DNA from 2 places in the Viridibacillus sp. NPDC093762 genome. Region 1 is predicted to be linked to the other one. Evidence: riboswitches for the same ligand, from Rfam matches in the RefSeq annotation. Region 1 holds a riboswitch; the other holds the start of a gene.
What was found. Region 1 has a riboswitch for S-adenosylmethionine ahead of ACQKM9_RS04380 (cyclase family protein). Riboswitches for the same ligand answer to the same signal wherever they lie in the genome.

Region 1 (8,310 bases):
TTTTTTGAATAATATGTACTCAGCTGTTGTTTGATCTATTTGAAATTGGATATTAATTGTAAAAGTTGCATATTATTAATCCAATATTAACAATTATTAACTAATATAACGTAGTTTTTCATATTCAATTTATTGTTAAAATAGGGAGGGCACGAAAAACAAAAACGATTCGAGACGTGTAATGATGCGTATATAGCATTCTCGAATCGTCTGAGAGTGAAATTGAAGCAACCTAATTTTTAGGAGATAATAAGCGGTTTTATAAGGAGAGTTTTGATGGAAAATGTTTTTTCAATAAAAGGTTCCCAAATACACATTTGGGAACCTTATTTGTGCTAAAATAGTAGTATAAGAGGTGACGAATTTTGCAAACTACATACCCAAAAATAATGAGAGACTTTCTAGTTTATTTAACAGCAATTAAAGGGAAGTCAAAAAGAACCCGTGAAGAATATGAATATGATTTATTATTATTTTTTAGATTCTTAAAAGCTGTACAACAAGATATGGATATAAAGTTAGTAGATCAAATAGATATATCAGACATAACGATAGATTTTATCCGAGAAATATCATTAGAAGACATGTACTTGTTTTTAGAGTATTGTGAGGAGCAAAGACGAAATAGCGCTCATGCAAGAGCAAGAAAAGGTGCTACATTAAAATCCTTCTTCAATTATTTGAAATCAAAACGACATTTAATAGAAGATAACCCTGCTAGTGAGTTAGAATCTCCTAAAATAGGGAAGAGACAACCTATTTATATGACGATGGAAGAGGCAAGAATTTTCATAGATGGCATAAAGGAATCTACACATTACTATCGTAATTATTGTATGATTACCTTCTTTTTAAACCTAGGAATACGTGTAACAGAGCTATGTAAACTGAATTTAACCTCTATACAAGGTAACTATTTAACAGTTACAGGTAAAGGTGATAAGGAAAGAACTGTTTTCATAAATGAAGCTTGTCAGAATGCTCTTTCACGCTATTTAAAGAAAGAACGCTATGGTATTAAAGACGCAGATAAGAACGAGTCTTTATTTCTATCACAGAAAGGAACACGCTTAACAAGGCAACGTGTTGCTAAAATAGTAAAAGAAATTAACGAGCAATCAGGATTAAATAAAACAAAGCTAACACCGCATAAATTACGACATACATCTGCAACAATGATGTATAAAAGTGGGGCAGATATTCGTAGTTTACAGCAGATTTTAGGGCACTCTAGCGTTTCTACAACGCAGATTTATACTCATGTAGAAGATAAAGAAATCCAACAAGTGATTGAAAATAACCCATTTAATCAATTAATTTAATAATAACAATGTATTTCGCATACAAATCCGCGCTTATTCTGAGCTAGCGGATTTTTTTAGTTTATATCTATTTACATAGTACTTTATTGATACTATAATTCCTTATTAATACATAACGACTAGGAGGTTTCATATGTTTTCTGTAGAGATTGATGAGAAATTGCAACTGAAGTTATTACAAGAGCATGATGCACAAGAGTTATTTACAGTTATGATGGGATCAAAAGAGAGTTTAAGAGAGTGGTTGCCCTTTATAGATTCAAATGAAGATGTAGGAGATACATTACAATTTATTCGGTCATCTATGAAGCAATTTAGTTCTAATGATGGCTTCCAAACTGCCATCGTATTTGAGGGTAACATAGTTGGAGTTATTGGTTTTCACCATATTAATTGGCAAAACAAGTCTACAAGTATCGGGTATTGGTTATCAAAGGACTATGAAGGCTTAGGTATTATGAGCAAATCAGTAAATAAGTTAATGGATCATGCCTTTCGGGATTTGAAGCTAAATCGTATAGAAGTGCGTGCTGCTATTGAAAATATGAGAAGTAGAGCGATTCCTGAGAGATTAGGAATGACTTTAGAAGGTTTTAGTCGTCAATCAGAGTGGTTATACGATCATTTTGTAGATCATGCCGTTTATAGCATTCTTCAAGAAGATTGGAAAATTAAGTAGTTGAGACCATCTTGAATGGTCTTTTTTTTATTAGTTTACATAATATTATTATGTAAACTAAACTCAACATGCCTGTAAAAATTAGGTGAATTACTAATAGTTACTATTACCTAGTGAATTTAATTTTATATAATTTAAGCTTAAATGAGATAGTGATTTTAAAAATATTTTAAAAACCACATGAATAATAGTAACTCAGTAAATTTCTTTTTCATTTATCTATTCTAAACAATCAAACTAGCTGAATTTTTCAGCTTATTGCATTTTACGAATGCTGTTTTTGAATTATTTTACAGCTAAAAACCTATATATTGTAGAAAAAACATGTCACAACTACTATAAATACTATATGAAAGGTGTAAAAATTTGATAATAGATACCATTCACTTTTGCTTTTATTAATTCATATTTTTTTCGATTTAGGTCTTTTTACCTTTTGTTTTTATTTGAATAATAGCCTTATATTGGTTGTGATAAAATAGGTACATGAGAGAAATTGCACGAATAATGCCGAAATTGATTAGGGGTGAGGTTATATGGATCAAGGTTATAGTCAAGCGACGGATCTTAGCCAACTTAATGATGCGTATTCAGTCCAACAATTAATAGATATTCAGCATGCATTAGACCAATCTATTATTGTTGCTATAACAGATAATAGAGGTATCATTACATTTGTAAATAATCATTTTTGTACCATTTCAAAATACAGTAAAGATGAGTTAATTGGGCAAGATCACCGTTTGTTGAACTCTGGTCATCATCCTAAAGCTTTTGTTAAAGAATTATGGCGTACAATTGGTAGCGGGAAAATATGGCGTGGTGATATTTGTAATCGTGCAAAAGATGGTAGTTTATATTGGGTGCAAACAACGATCATACCTTTTTTGAATGATAAAGGAAAACCTTACCAATATGTGTCAATTCGGACAGATGTAACAGAACAAAAAAATATCAAAAAACTAAAAATCTTTGCTTATCATGACGAATTGACGGGTTTATATAACCGTCGTATGTTGAATATATGTTTAGCAGACCTGTTCAAAAACGCACAAAAAGAAGGCTTTTCATTGTCACTCTTAATGATGGATATTGACCGTTTTAAAAGCATTAATGATGGATTAGGTAATTTAACAGGTGATTTATTTCTAATCGAAGTAGCGACTCGCTTGAAAAGATTAGGAATAGATGAAAAGTCACTATTTCGCTATAGTGGTGATAAATTTGCCATCATCATGAAGAATAATGAACATGCCATTTGGAAGGCACATCAAATAATGGCCAATTTTGAAGATAGTTTTTTGATTGAACAGTTTGAATTCTATTCTTCTATTAGTATCGGCATAAGCTCAAGTCTAGCTGATGCAAATACACCAGAGGACTTAATAAAATGTGCAAATGTCGCCTTGCTTGAAGCAAAAAAGAATAGAGCTAGCAATTACATACAATATGAAAATACGATGAATAGTACTCATAATCAATTCCTGCTGCTAGAAACAAAACTTCGTCATGCTATAAAGCAAGATGAAATTGAACTGTATTATCAACCGAAAATCGATTTAAAAACCAATCAATTAATCGGAATGGAAGGTTTAATTCGTTGGTATGATAAGGATTACGGCTTTATCTCTCCAGCTAAGTTTATCCCTTTTGCAGAAGAGTGCGGATTGATTAGTTCTATTGGTGAATGGACATTGAAAAGGGCTTGTAAACAAATGAAGAAGTGGCTTGATGAATATGGGTTGGATATTCGTATTTCAGTTAATATTTCGCCTATTCATTTGAAAGAAAGGAATTTTGTGAACAATTTACGTGCAGTATTACAGGATACAGGTTTACCCGCTAAAAATTTAGAGTTAGAAATTACCGAAATGAGCTTAATGCATCAAACAGAGGAATTGATTGCAACGTTTAATCAACTAAAAGCTCTGGGAGTAATCATCGCGATTGATGACTTTGGAACAGGTTATTCCTCACTCAGCTACTTAAAGCAGTTTCCAATTGATGTATTGAAGATTGATCAATCGTTCATCCATGGTTTAAAAACAGGGCTCAGTAATGTCGCAATGGTGACCGCTATTATCAAATTAGCGCATGCATTGAGTATGCAAGTGGTTGCCGAAGGGGTAGAGACGGAAGATGAATTGTATATCGTCCGTGAAAACCTATGTGACTTTGCACAAGGATATTACTTTAGTAAGCCATTACCGACAGATGAATTTTCCGCAAAATTACATGAATTGTATTTATCTAGAATCTAGGGAAATGCCTTATATACTGAGAAAGCTATACAAAAAGGTCGCCCTATACACTGAGGTGACCTTTTTGTATGATTTTTATTCAAAATGGATTTTTAAGGTGTGAAAATAGTTCGCTCATTAAGTAATACAGACTACAACAATAAAGAATTTGTGATTGAAGATATTGATGGTAGGTGGATAGCATTTGGTATCAAAAAAGCTTAGAATCGCCTCTTACGCAATTTTTGTAGAATGAAAAGCTATCATAATAAATTATTAAAATCATACATTATAAAGAATTTTCTAAATTTTTTATTGACAATAGATTTCTAAAGTTGTAAATTAAGAATCAACAAAATAACTTTTTTCTTATCCAGAGAGGTGGAGGGACTGGCCCTGTGAAATCTCAGCAACGGACGATGTACCGTGCTAATTCCAGAAGCGTATGCTTGAAGATAAGAAGAGTGCATGGACGTATCGTCAACCTCTTCTTATCAAGAAGAGGTTTTTTTGTTCAAAAAATGATGAGGTGATGGATATGTCAACAGAATTAATCAATGCACTACAAACGTTAAAAGAAAAGAAATGGATCGATTTAACACATACCTTTGGAGTAGAAACACCACGTTTCAACGCATTTAAAGGGTTGGAAAAAACAACTCTATTTTCACATGATGATGGCTTTTTTGCTCAGAATTTTTCGTTTGCTGGACAATATGGAACACATTTAGATGCACCTATTCACTTTGTTCGTGATGCTCGTTATTTAGAAGAATTAGAGTTAAAAGAGCTTGCACTGCCGCTCGTTGTAATAGATCATTCAAAAGATGCAACAGAGAATCATGATTTCACGATTTCAGTTGAAGATATTTTGAATTTTGAGGTAGAACACGGTGAAATTGAGGCAGGTACATTTGTTGCACTTCGTACAGATTGGAGTAAACGTTGGCCTGATGTAGAAGCATTTAATAACTTTGATGCTGAGGGAAATCCGCATGCACCAGGATGGTCGGTAGATGCACTAAAATTCTTGTTTGAAGAGCGTCATATTAAAGCAGTAGGACATGAAACATTTGATACGGACTCTAGCATTTTATACCGTCAAAACAATGCATTACTAGGTGAACTATATGTATTGGAACAAGATACATATCAAGTAGAGTTGCTAACAAATTTAGACCAGCTACCCGCAAAAGGGGCTGTCATCTTTAACATCGTACCTAAACCTGAAAAGGCTTCAGGTTTCCCAGTTCGCTCATTTGCCATCCTACCTTAATTACTCATAGCAAATGAATAATAGGAACTGAGAGGTGAACTCTTTGGTTATTAGAATTGATGATTTATCAGGTGACGCAGTTAAGGTGTTTTTGGAGGAGCATCTTCAAGGTATGGCACTAAATTCTCCACCAGAAAGTATACATGCGTTAAATATCGAGGAATTGATAAAAATAGAGATTACTTTCTGGAGTGCATGGGAAGCAGGTACATTAGAAGGTTGCGGAGCACTAATAGAATTGGATGCACACCATGGTGAAATAAAATCCATGCGTACTTCTTCATAATATTTACGGAAAGGCGTATCCTTGATCATATCATTGAAGAGGCAATGTACCGCGGTTATAAGCGTCTAAGTTTAGAAACAGGTTCAATGGTGGCTTTTGTACCTGCTAGCTGAATTAGAAAAATGGTTTTCAATATTGTAAGCCATTTTCTAATTACATTGACGATCCGAATAGCGCTTTTATGAAATTAGAGTTATAAGTATATTAATTATTATTTTATTTACAAAAATATATAAAACGATAAGAGCATGTTTTGAAATGTAGATTATTCAAAACATGCTCTTTCTGTTTGTTCTACTATATTTTAGTTGGACAATACTTCTTACATGTTAAGAAAGCTTTGCAGAACAGCGAATAGCAGTAGCAATGGTTTTAATTTTTTGTTCTTTCGCTATTAATGCTTGTTGAGCTTCTTCTAATGTTACGAGCTCGAATCGGATTTTAGCACCTGTTTGTAACTGTGCAAGACTAGCTAGATCAGCTGTGATGACTTGAACCATTTTCGGATAACCCCCAGTTGTTTGGCGATCGGCCATTAAAATGATCGGTTTACCATTTGGTGGGATTTGAACTGTTCCAAACGTCACAGCCTCTGATAACAATTCGAATTTCTCTGTCAATGATAACGTTGGTCCTTCAAAGCGGTACCCCATTCGATCAGCCTCTGTAGAAAGTGTGTAAGGGTTGTTTGTTAAACAATGCTGACTTTCAGTGGTAAAACAATCCCACTCTGTACCAGGTATCACACGAATTGTTTGCTGTTGATTTAATGAGATTAATTCGTTGTGATTTACAGACCACGAAGCAGGACCTATTAGTTGTATTGCATATTGATGTATTTCTTTATTTTTTTTAGTATAAGGTCCGATATTTACTTCATCCTGTTTTTGTAATGCTCTACCTTCAAATCCGCCCATTCCCGCCTTTAAATAAGTACTTTTACTATTCATTACAGTAGGAACTTGTATACCGCCAGCAAAGCTTACATAAGCACGACAACCTGTATGGGCTTTTTTAAACTTTAATACGTCTCCTTTTTTCACAATAAATGGACGCCAAAGTGGTACGAGTTCATTATTAATCGTTGCTGTTAGATCTCCACCTGTAAGTGCAATAAGGTGGTCATCATTAAATTGTAATACAGTCCCAAATAATGAAACCTCAAGTACGGCTTCACTTTCTAAGTTCCCTACAAGAATATTCGCAATTCTTAATGAATAAGCATCCATTGCACCACTAACGATGACTCCATATTTTTGTGACCCGAATCTTCCTAGATCTTGAATGGTAGTTAATAAACCTGGTTTAATGACTGTAACTGTCATGATCTCGTCTCCTTCAATTGTTTGTATTCTTTTACGGATATTGGTTTAAAGCGAATACAATCACCTGCTTGCAACAGGGAAGGTGGCGTTTCATTTGGTAAAAATAAATCGAGTGGCGTACGACCAATGATTTGCCAGCCACCAGGTGTTTCAAATGGGTAAATTCCTGTTTGTTTGCCTGCAATCCCAACCGAAAGTGCAGGTATGGCAAGTCTAGGTGTTTCTTTTCGAGGTGTTGCTATAGCTTCATTCATGCCTCCCATAAAAGCGAAACCAGGTGCAAAACCAAGCATATAAACAAGACACTCATTCGCACTATGTAATTGAATGACTTCATCAGTCGTTAATCCATTAATTTCGGCCACATATTCTAAGTCTGGTCCATATTCACCACCATAAACAACGGGTATTTCAACCACTCTTTGCGTGTGTTGTTTAACTGTTGTCATTTGGGTAATCAGTTGTTGCACATACTGACATACAAAGCTATATGATGTTACCTTTCCATTAACCTTAAAAATAGTATAAGGATTGTAGTAGATTGTAATATTTGTATATGCTGGAACGGCTTCTATAAACCCTTCAAATGGCTGTTCTTCAAGCAATGAAGCTAAATTTTGTAAAATTGTACAGTTTGACGGATCGATTGTATTTCCAATCTGAACCATTACTGCTGAATCACCCAAAGGTTTAAATTTAACATGTTTAAATTCTTCTCCCATAATGTACAACCCCTCATTTTGCATTTTAAACAATATAATCATATAGATAAATAATGGTAAATGACAAGTAAGTTATTTACAATTGATAATTCATTATAGTGAGAAAGTTCAAAAATAAATGTTTTCAGAATAATGATTTAGTGATAATATAAGTTTTGTGTCAGAAAAACTGACATTAAATCCACTTTGAATTAGTAAGGGGCTGAGAAAATGTTTCATGTAGACTTGAATTGCGATTTAGGAGAAAGTTTTGGTCATTACAAACTAGGGGAACAAGAAGAAATTTTAAATTATATTACTTCAGCTAATGTAGCATGTGGTTTCCATGCAGGTGACCCAACAGTGATGAGGGAAACAGTTAAAATGGCTATTGCTAAAGGTGTCAAAATTGGTGCCCATCCTGGTTTGCCTGATTTAAATGGATTTGGACGACGCCCAATGCAAATTACTCCTCAAGAAG
Region 2 (8,310 bases), on a different contig from region 1:
TATCGCTGCTAGTAAAAACTTTTTCATTTTCAATTCTCCCCTTTTATCGTTTATCAATTGCTTTTGAAATGGCATCGCCTGAAAGTTGAATAATTTGGACGATAACAATTAATATGACAACTGTCGCAATCATAATTGTGTTGTCATAGCGGTAATAACCAAAACGAATAGCTAAGTCACCAATTCCGCCACCGCCGACAATACCAGCCATTGCGGAATATGCGACTAAACTAATAATCGTCATTGTCCCCCCTTGGATAATACCCGATTTCGCTTCAGGTAATAGCACATCTCGTATAATCATCCATGGTGTTGCACCGACAGCTATTGATGCTTCTATGACACCTTTATCAACTTCACGCATAGACGTTTCTACAAGTCTCGCAAAGAATGGAATAGCTGCTACAGATAACGAAACACTTGCCGCTACGGGACCAATTGTATCTCCAACCAGTATTTTCGTTAGCGGGAATAACGCTACTAATAGAATGATATAAGGAACGGAACGAACTAGATTGACGATAAACCCTAAAACTCCATTAAAGAAACGATTATGTAAAAATAAACCTTTGCTTGTAACAAACAGTATAATTCCAAGTGGTAAACCGATAATTAGTGAAATGCTAAGTGAAATACCAATCATCAGTAACGTTTCACCAAATGCTTTCCAAATGTCTGGAAGCATACTAATAAAGTGTTCGAAATCAAATAGCATCGTTAATCACCTCCACAAACGCACCGCGTCCTTCCATATAAGAAATAGCTCTCCCTATATTATCCGGTTGACCTTGTAGCTCCATTAAGAAAATGCCAAGCGGTTTTTCTTGAATATATTCAATTGTGCCATGCAAGAAATTACCACGTATTTCAAAGTTTTGAATCATATCTGAAATGACGCCCTCACCAGCTACATCTCCTTTGAATAATACTTTCACAATTTCCCCTGTCACACCTTTAAGAATCGTTGGCGGTATTTCAAATGAAACAACGCTGCTAATAAATTCTTGTGTTAATGGCTCAACCGGATTTGCAAAAACGTCGTAAACCGCTCCTTCTTCAATGACCCTTCCATCTTGCATAATAACCATACGATCACAAATTTCTTTCACAACATCCATTTCATGCGTGATAAGGATGATTGTAATATTCAGCTCGCGATTAATCTTTTTTAATAAGCGTAAAATGGAAATCGTTGTTTTTGGATCAAGTGCTGATGTTGCTTCATCACAAAGTAGTACGGATGGATTGTTTGCAAGCGCACGAGCAATACCGACACGTTGCTTTTGACCACCACTTAACTGCGCTGGGTAAACATCGATTTTCTCAGATAAACCGACCATTTCAAGCAATTCTTTTACACGAGCTTTAATCTGCTTCGGTGGTATAGCCGCTGCTTTTAAAGCAAATTCGATATTTTCGCCAACCGTTTTTTGACTGATTAGGTAAAAGTGCTGGAAGATCATACCGATTTTCAAACGCGCTTTACGAAGTTGTTCGCCTTTTAATTTTGTTAAATCTTGACCATTTACGACTATACTGCCACTTGTTGGTCGCTCCAATAAATTGATACAACGTAGCAGCGAGCTTTTTCCTGCGCCAGAATAGCCAACAATACCGAAGACTTCACCTTTATCGATTGTCAACGATACGTTGTCTACGCCCGTTACCGAACCCTTTTTGGTTTTATATACTTTTGTAATATTCTGAATCTCAAGCATATTGTATCCCCTCAAATCTGTTTGAATTATGCAACTTCTATAGAAATACTTGGAATTCACTGTATTAAAAAATGCTTCTTTCGGTTATCTGAAAGAAGCATCGTAAGTGTAAATTGGCGATTTATCTTCCAGAACGTACTCATTCTGTAGGAATTGGCACCTTCCCTTTTTCAGGGGGTTGCCGGACGTCATAGGGCCTATCCCTCGGTCTCTCTAGATAAAGTTCAATATTCATTTGTAAGTTATGAACTAAATATTACTGTGAAAAAATGTAGATGTCAAATACTTTTTTGAAACTTTGTACTATTCCAAAATATCTTTATATAATTCAGAGCGACGATCCTCATATACCGGGATTCGTTGGCGAATTTCATCCACTATAGAGAAATCGACATCGATAATCGACATTTCTTCATCTTCTCCACCAGTCCATAACACTTCACCCCAAGGTTCAATAACCATCGATTGACCGTTAAAATTTTGTTTTTTATGGCTAATTCGATTTACTGCAATAACAAAACACTGACTTTCAATTGCTCGTGCTTGTAATAACGTTTTCCAATGATCAATACGTGGTGTTGGCCACTGTGCAGAAACGAAAATTACTTTCGCTCCGTTCAATGCATGAAGACGTAACCACTCAGGAAAACGAATATCGTAGCAAATAACACCAGCCGCTGGAATATCACCCAGTTCAAAGTTATTCTGCTTATCGCCAGCTGATAAATACAAATGCTCGTCCATTAGACGGAAAAGATGCGCTTTGTCATATTCGCTGACAAGCTCCCCTTTATTGTTATATACGTACATCGTATTGTAGAATTCCCCATCTTTTTTTGTTGATACCGAGCCACCAACAATATGAATTTGCAATTCTTCTGAAAGCTGTTGCAGGAAATTCTTTGTACGTTCCCCGTTCGGATCTGCCAGGTCTTCTAATTTCTCTAGAGCATAGCTGGAATTCCACATTTCCGGAAGAATTGCGAGTTCCGCCCCCTTATCAGCAGCCTCCCTGATAAACTTTTCAACGTTGATAAAATTTTTTTCGATGTCCCCGAAGGCAACATTTAATTGTATACATGCAATTTTCATAACTCCACCACCTGTAGACATTTTCTTAAAAAGGTTATAATATTTCTCTTATTATTGCGACTATTTTTATACATACGTCTATTTTATCCACAAAGTAGTTGTTGTGTATAGAGTATTTAGAAGAAAGATTTTGTGGATAACAAGTTATTAAAGAAAATAATTCAAGGGGGTTTGTTCGAAAATGGAATTTTCAACGAGATTACAACAGTTGCCGAAGCAGTTTTTCGCAACTTTAGTACAAAAAGTAGGTGCCGCAGTCGCGGAAGGTAGGGATGTCATCAATTTAGGCCAAGGAAATCCAGACCAACCAACACCTACTCATATTATAAAAGCTATGCAGGAAGCTGTTATTAATCCGCAAACTCATAAATACTCTCCATTCCGCGGCTTGCCCGAATTCAAGGAAGCAATTGCAGAATTTTATGCACGAGAATACGGGGTTGAAATCGATGCAAATACGGAAGTAGCCATACTTTTTGGCACAAAAATTGGTGTAGTTGAATTACCTTTAGCTATTATGAATCCTAGTGATTCAATGCTACTCCCAGACCCTGGTTATCCGGACTATTGGTCAGGCGTAGCACTAGCAGATGTCAAGTTCGATACACTTCCATTACTAGCGGAAAACGACTTCCTACCTGATTACACAACTGTGTCAGATGAGGTAAAAGCTCGTGCGAAATTAATGTATTTAAATTATCCAAATAACCCAACTGGTGCTGTTGCTAATTTATCATTTTTCGATAAAACTGTGCAGTTTGCGAAAGATCACGATATTGCAGTAATGCATGACTTTGCATATGGAGCAATTGGATTTGATGGTAAAAAACCAGTGAGCTTTTTACAAGCTAAAGGTGCTAAAGATGTCGGGGTTGAGTTGTATACTTTATCGAAAACGTATAATATGGCCGGTTGGCGGGTCGGCTTTGCAGTTGGTAACACAAAGCTAATTGAAGCATTAAATTTAGTACAAGACCATTTATTTGTCAGCCTTTTCCCTGCTGTACAAGAGGCTGGTATTGCAGCACTTACTAGTTCACAAGAATGTGTAACTGAGTTAGTGGATATGTATGAAAGCCGCCGGAACGCATTAAAAACCGCTTGCGATCGTATTGGCTGGGCTGTGACAGCACCAAAAGGATCATTCTTTGCATGGCTTCCTGTACCAGAAGGTTATACAAGTAAAGTATTTGCTGATTTATTGCTAGAACAGGCTGATGTAGCAGTTGCTGCGGGTAATGGTTTTGGTGAATACGGAGAAGGGTATGTACGTGTTGGCTTGCTTGTTGATGAGGACAGGCTTCATGAAGCAATAACGCGTATTTCCAAACTAAATTTATTTTAATGTATATACATTGAAAATCCAACTCATTCCATAAGTTGGATTACCAATGGCATAAGTTTAAAAATAGCAATAAAACAGCCACATAATCACAATCAAAGAATACTTACTCTTTGACTCTGATTATGCGGCCTCTTATTTTGTTATTAGCTAACATAGGTGCTTATTTCGCTTTCATTCAAGGAAATCTCTGCTTTTTTAGACGATTTATCTGTACAATCCGTCTTAAATAGTAATATTAAATTCTCCAAACTCTAACCATTCAATTACCTTAACTACAGCTTTAATTTATTCTAAATCGCTTCTTATCTTTGTTTCACATGGCCCACAATTTCAGTATAAAAGAAAAAATTACTTCTCTTAATAAAAGTATTCTATATTTGTCTGTGGAAAAGATACACTTTATAGAATTAACAAAAAAATCACCTAATAAAAATGCCCAGCACATAGCGCTGAGCATTTTAATATTATGAAATTACGCCTAGCTCTTTACCTACTTTTTCATAAGTCGCTAAAGCTTCGTCTAGCATTTCTTTTGTATGTGCGGCAATTGGCATGTTACGTACGCGCCCAGTGCCTTTAGGTACAGTTGGGAAGACAATCGATTTAGCGTAGACGCCTTCTTCAAAAAGACGAGCAGAAAAGGCTTGAGTTAGTTTTTCGTCACCGATGATACACGGTGTAATCGGAGTTTCAGATGCACCGATGTTAAATCCAAGTTTTTTCAGACCCGCTTTTAAATAATCGCCATTTTCCCACAGTTGATCGCAAAGTTCTGTTGAATCAATTAACATTTGAACAGCTGCAGTGATTGCAGCAACATCACCTGGTGGTAAAGCTGTTGAGAATAAAAATGGACGAGAACGTACTTTTAACCAATCGATTAAATTCTTCTTACCAGCTACGTAACCACCTACTACACCAATCGCTTTAGATAGTGTACCAATTTGGAAGTCGATTTCTTTTTCTAAACCGAAATGCTTCACAGTACCTTTCCCTTTACCTGTTACACCTGATCCATGAGCATCATCCACATATGTAATTAGATCAAATTCTTTCGCAATTTCTACGATTTCAGGAAGTTTTGCGATGTCTCCATCCATTGAAAACACACCGTCAGTGATGACCATTACTTTATTGTATAAGCCTGATTCAGTTGCTGCTTTTGCTTTAGTACGTAAATCATCCATATCAGAGTGATTAAAAGCAATAATTTTCGCTTTAGATAAGCGACAACCATCGATGATAGATGCATGATTTAATTGATCAGATAGGATTGCATCATTTTTATCCATAACAGCAGAAATAGCTGCCATATTACAGTTGAATCCTGATTGATATGAAATGGCTGCTTCAGTACCTTTAAATTCTGCTAGTTTCTCTTCTAATTTAACGTGAAGATCGAGTGTCCCATTGATCGTGCGGACTGCGCCAGCACCTACGCCATATTTTCCGATTGCTTCTTGAGCAATTTTCTTTAATTTATCATTTGTTGCTAAGCCCAGGTAGTTATTTGAAGATAGGTTGACCAAATTTTTGCCACGCACTTGAATAACTGAACCGTTCGGGCCTTCTACTGGATCTATTTCGTTGTATAAGCCCTGGTCGCGCAGTTGTTGCAAGTTGTCGTCTACGAATGTGTTCAGTACGTTTGACAAGAAAATCATCCTTTCAATTTTGGATAAAAATATTGTAGCATACTTTCACCATTATTTGTACATCTGAAAAGTACCATCACAAACAATAAGATGAAATTCATTGAAATTACTACATACACTGTCCTTACAAGAAGAACAGTTGTACACTCAGAAAAATTAGAATACTTAATTTTCTAGATTATCTTGGCGAAAATAGTGATCTATTAAGTAATATCATCAATCATAACTTCTTCTCCACACATCAGTCGCGTTTTTATAAAAATAGATTTCCATTAAAATTCCCTCGTTATAACTCATCCATCTTATTCTAGAGTACTAAAAAAGTGAGTAGACAATAGTCTACTCACTTTTTACTTATTTCGTTAACTCTGAAAATGTTACTTGTTCTTCACCGATACATTTCAACAATAATTTACGGCTATACGCAAGCGAAAATTGAACAATTGGGCCAAGACCAAATGCCATAAGAACAGTACCAAGACCAACAGGACCACCAAGTAACCACCCTGCTACAGCAACAGCTATTTCCATAATTGTACGGGCTTTAATAATACTTAATCCCAACTTGTCTACAGCTAAAAGCATCAAACTATCACGAGGACCAGCTCCAAGATTGGCTGAAATGTACATTCCGCCACCTAAACCTATTAAAATTATACCGATAATGAAGCTAAAAAATTGTAGGGCTAAATGATCAACATCAGGTAATAACCAATTGAAGAAATCGATGAATATACCGATACTTAGCATATTGATAAAAGTTCCTATCTTCGGAAATTGACGAGTGCCAATTGCTGTAATACCAATAATAATAAGCCCAGTAATGATTGACCAACTACCAATGGAAAAACCGAAGTTTTTGAATAGACCTATATGCAGTACATCCCATGAACCCACCCCGAAGGTTTGTCCTTTAATTGTTAACGAAACACCGAGTGCAATGACGATAAGTCCCATCATAAAAAATCCCCAGCGCCAACTATTTATTTTATTCACAAGAATCCTTCTTTCTACAGAAAAATGAAAAGCCCTCTACGCAAGAAGCATAAAGTGGCTTTTCAATGATAACTAAACTATTATAACAAAATTCGTTCCTATTTAAAATAAAACTATCCTAGATTTATATAATAGCTACAAATTTCGCATTTATGATTTTCGCTAAATCAGTCGGTTGGATACATATTTGCATGCCTATTTTCCCTGCACTAACAAAGATATGGTCAAACGTTTTTGCTGATTCATCTATGAAGGTTGGAAATAACTTTTTCATACCAATAGGCGAACAGCCGCCTCTAATATAACCTGTAGTTGGCAATAAATCTTTGACAGGTAGCATCTCTATCTTCTTTTCCCCAACTGCCTTTGCAGCAGCCTTTAGATTAAGCTCTGCTGCTACTGGAATGACGAAAACGTAATACTTTTCTTTGCCAGCTGTAGACATGAGCGTTTTATACACACTCTCAACAGGTTGACCAATTTTACCTGCAACTGAAATACCGTCGACTTGACCGTCTGTGATTTCATATTCTGTCAGAGAGTATGGGATTTTTTTTTGGTCCAATAAGCGTACTGCATTTGTTTTTTGTACTTTTGCATTTTTAGCCAAAACATTCACTTCTCCTAAGCAACACGATAAAAACTAGGCTGCGTCACTCTAAATCCTGATTTCGCCATCTGTACATGATATGAATAGCAGGAAATTGCTTGATCAAATAGACGCTGTTTAAGCTTTTGCTCTAATGTTTGTGTTGCGTTTGTTACTTGCCCAAATTGATTAGTAGAATCTTCTGTTGTAACTTGTAGTTTTACTTTGGTGATTTGATCACGAGTTTGCTGGATTATCTCATTTTCGCCTTCAGTAACACATACATCTTGTCTCTTTGGTTCTAATGCTGAATGGTGAACTCTCTCTAATACTTCAAATGTTTTCTCGAGTAGAGCACCAATAGAAGAACTCTTTTCCTCGTAAACCTGACTAACTGCAGCTGAGGTCTCAACTAATGGCGATGTCTGTTCCATGTTATCTTTTGCTTTAGCACGGAATTCCTGGTCCTTTTGTTGAAGCTCACGAATAGCAGCTTGGACTTGCGGCTGATGTTGTTTCTCCTTTTTACCCGTTAGCAAGTCCATTAGCTCTTCCAAAGCTGGATTCGAGTTTGGTTGAAAATACTGAGCTGTTTTACGATAAGCATCACCTGCATTCTTTTGCCTAAGAGCTCGTTTACGATTTTCAATGTCTGTATACTGATTGTTTAATTGAGCAGCTAATTTCATGCAAATCACCTCTTTTCAAATACCATTATAGTTAAAATCTATTTTAACACCGTTATCTGAAAATTCAAAAGGTCGTTGTTCTCAAATATTTACAATATTATAGTAGTAAAAAATACCCATTTATTCATCTTTTGTTCCTAGTAGCTTCTTCAGTGCCTCTGCCATTGCATTGTTTTGTGGTTGATCATCTTGTTTTTTCATGTACTTTTGAACTTCTTTTTTAGAA

Region 2: it holds a riboswitch for S-adenosylmethionine, as region 1 does, so the genes downstream of both, ACQKM9_RS07035 (methionine ABC transporter ATP-binding protein) here and ACQKM9_RS04380 (cyclase family protein) in region 1, are expected to answer to the same signal.

Annotation. Positions count from the first base shown of each region.
Region 1 covers NZ_JBNNUK010000002.1:108,469-116,778, forward strand. The annotation lists gene ACQKM9_RS04360 (tyrosine recombinase XerC) at 390-1,322, shown strand; gene ACQKM9_RS04365 (GNAT family N-acetyltransferase) at 1,456-2,001, shown strand; gene ACQKM9_RS04370 (putative bifunctional diguanylate cyclase/phosphodiesterase) at 2,538-4,262, shown strand; partial or broken gene ACQKM9_RS04375 (VOC family protein) at 4,362-4,466, shown strand; SAM riboswitch class I at 4,608-4,703, shown strand; gene ACQKM9_RS04380 (cyclase family protein) at 4,780-5,517, shown strand; partial or broken gene ACQKM9_RS04385 (GNAT family N-acetyltransferase) at 5,561-6,002, shown strand; gene ACQKM9_RS04390 (biotin-dependent carboxyltransferase family protein) at 6,133-7,128, opposite strand; gene pxpB (5-oxoprolinase subunit PxpB) at 7,125-7,850, opposite strand; gene ACQKM9_RS04400 (LamB/YcsF family protein) at 8,061-8,310, shown strand, end outside.
Region 2 covers NZ_JBNNUK010000004.1:6,590-14,899, forward strand. The annotation lists gene ACQKM9_RS07025 (MetQ/NlpA family ABC transporter substrate-binding protein) at 1-27, opposite strand, end outside; gene ACQKM9_RS07030 (methionine ABC transporter permease) at 44-715, opposite strand; gene ACQKM9_RS07035 (methionine ABC transporter ATP-binding protein) at 705-1,718, opposite strand; SAM riboswitch class I at 1,837-1,942, opposite strand; gene ACQKM9_RS07040 (carbon-nitrogen family hydrolase) at 2,022-2,810, opposite strand; gene ACQKM9_RS07045 (pyridoxal phosphate-dependent aminotransferase) at 2,992-4,155, shown strand; gene ACQKM9_RS07050 (glycine C-acetyltransferase) at 4,620-5,819, opposite strand; gene ACQKM9_RS07055 (YczE/YyaS/YitT family protein) at 6,165-6,806, opposite strand; gene ybaK (Cys-tRNA(Pro) deacylase) at 6,931-7,416, opposite strand; gene ACQKM9_RS07065 (hypothetical protein) at 7,431-8,084, opposite strand; gene ACQKM9_RS07070 (DNA topoisomerase III) at 8,205-8,310, opposite strand, start outside.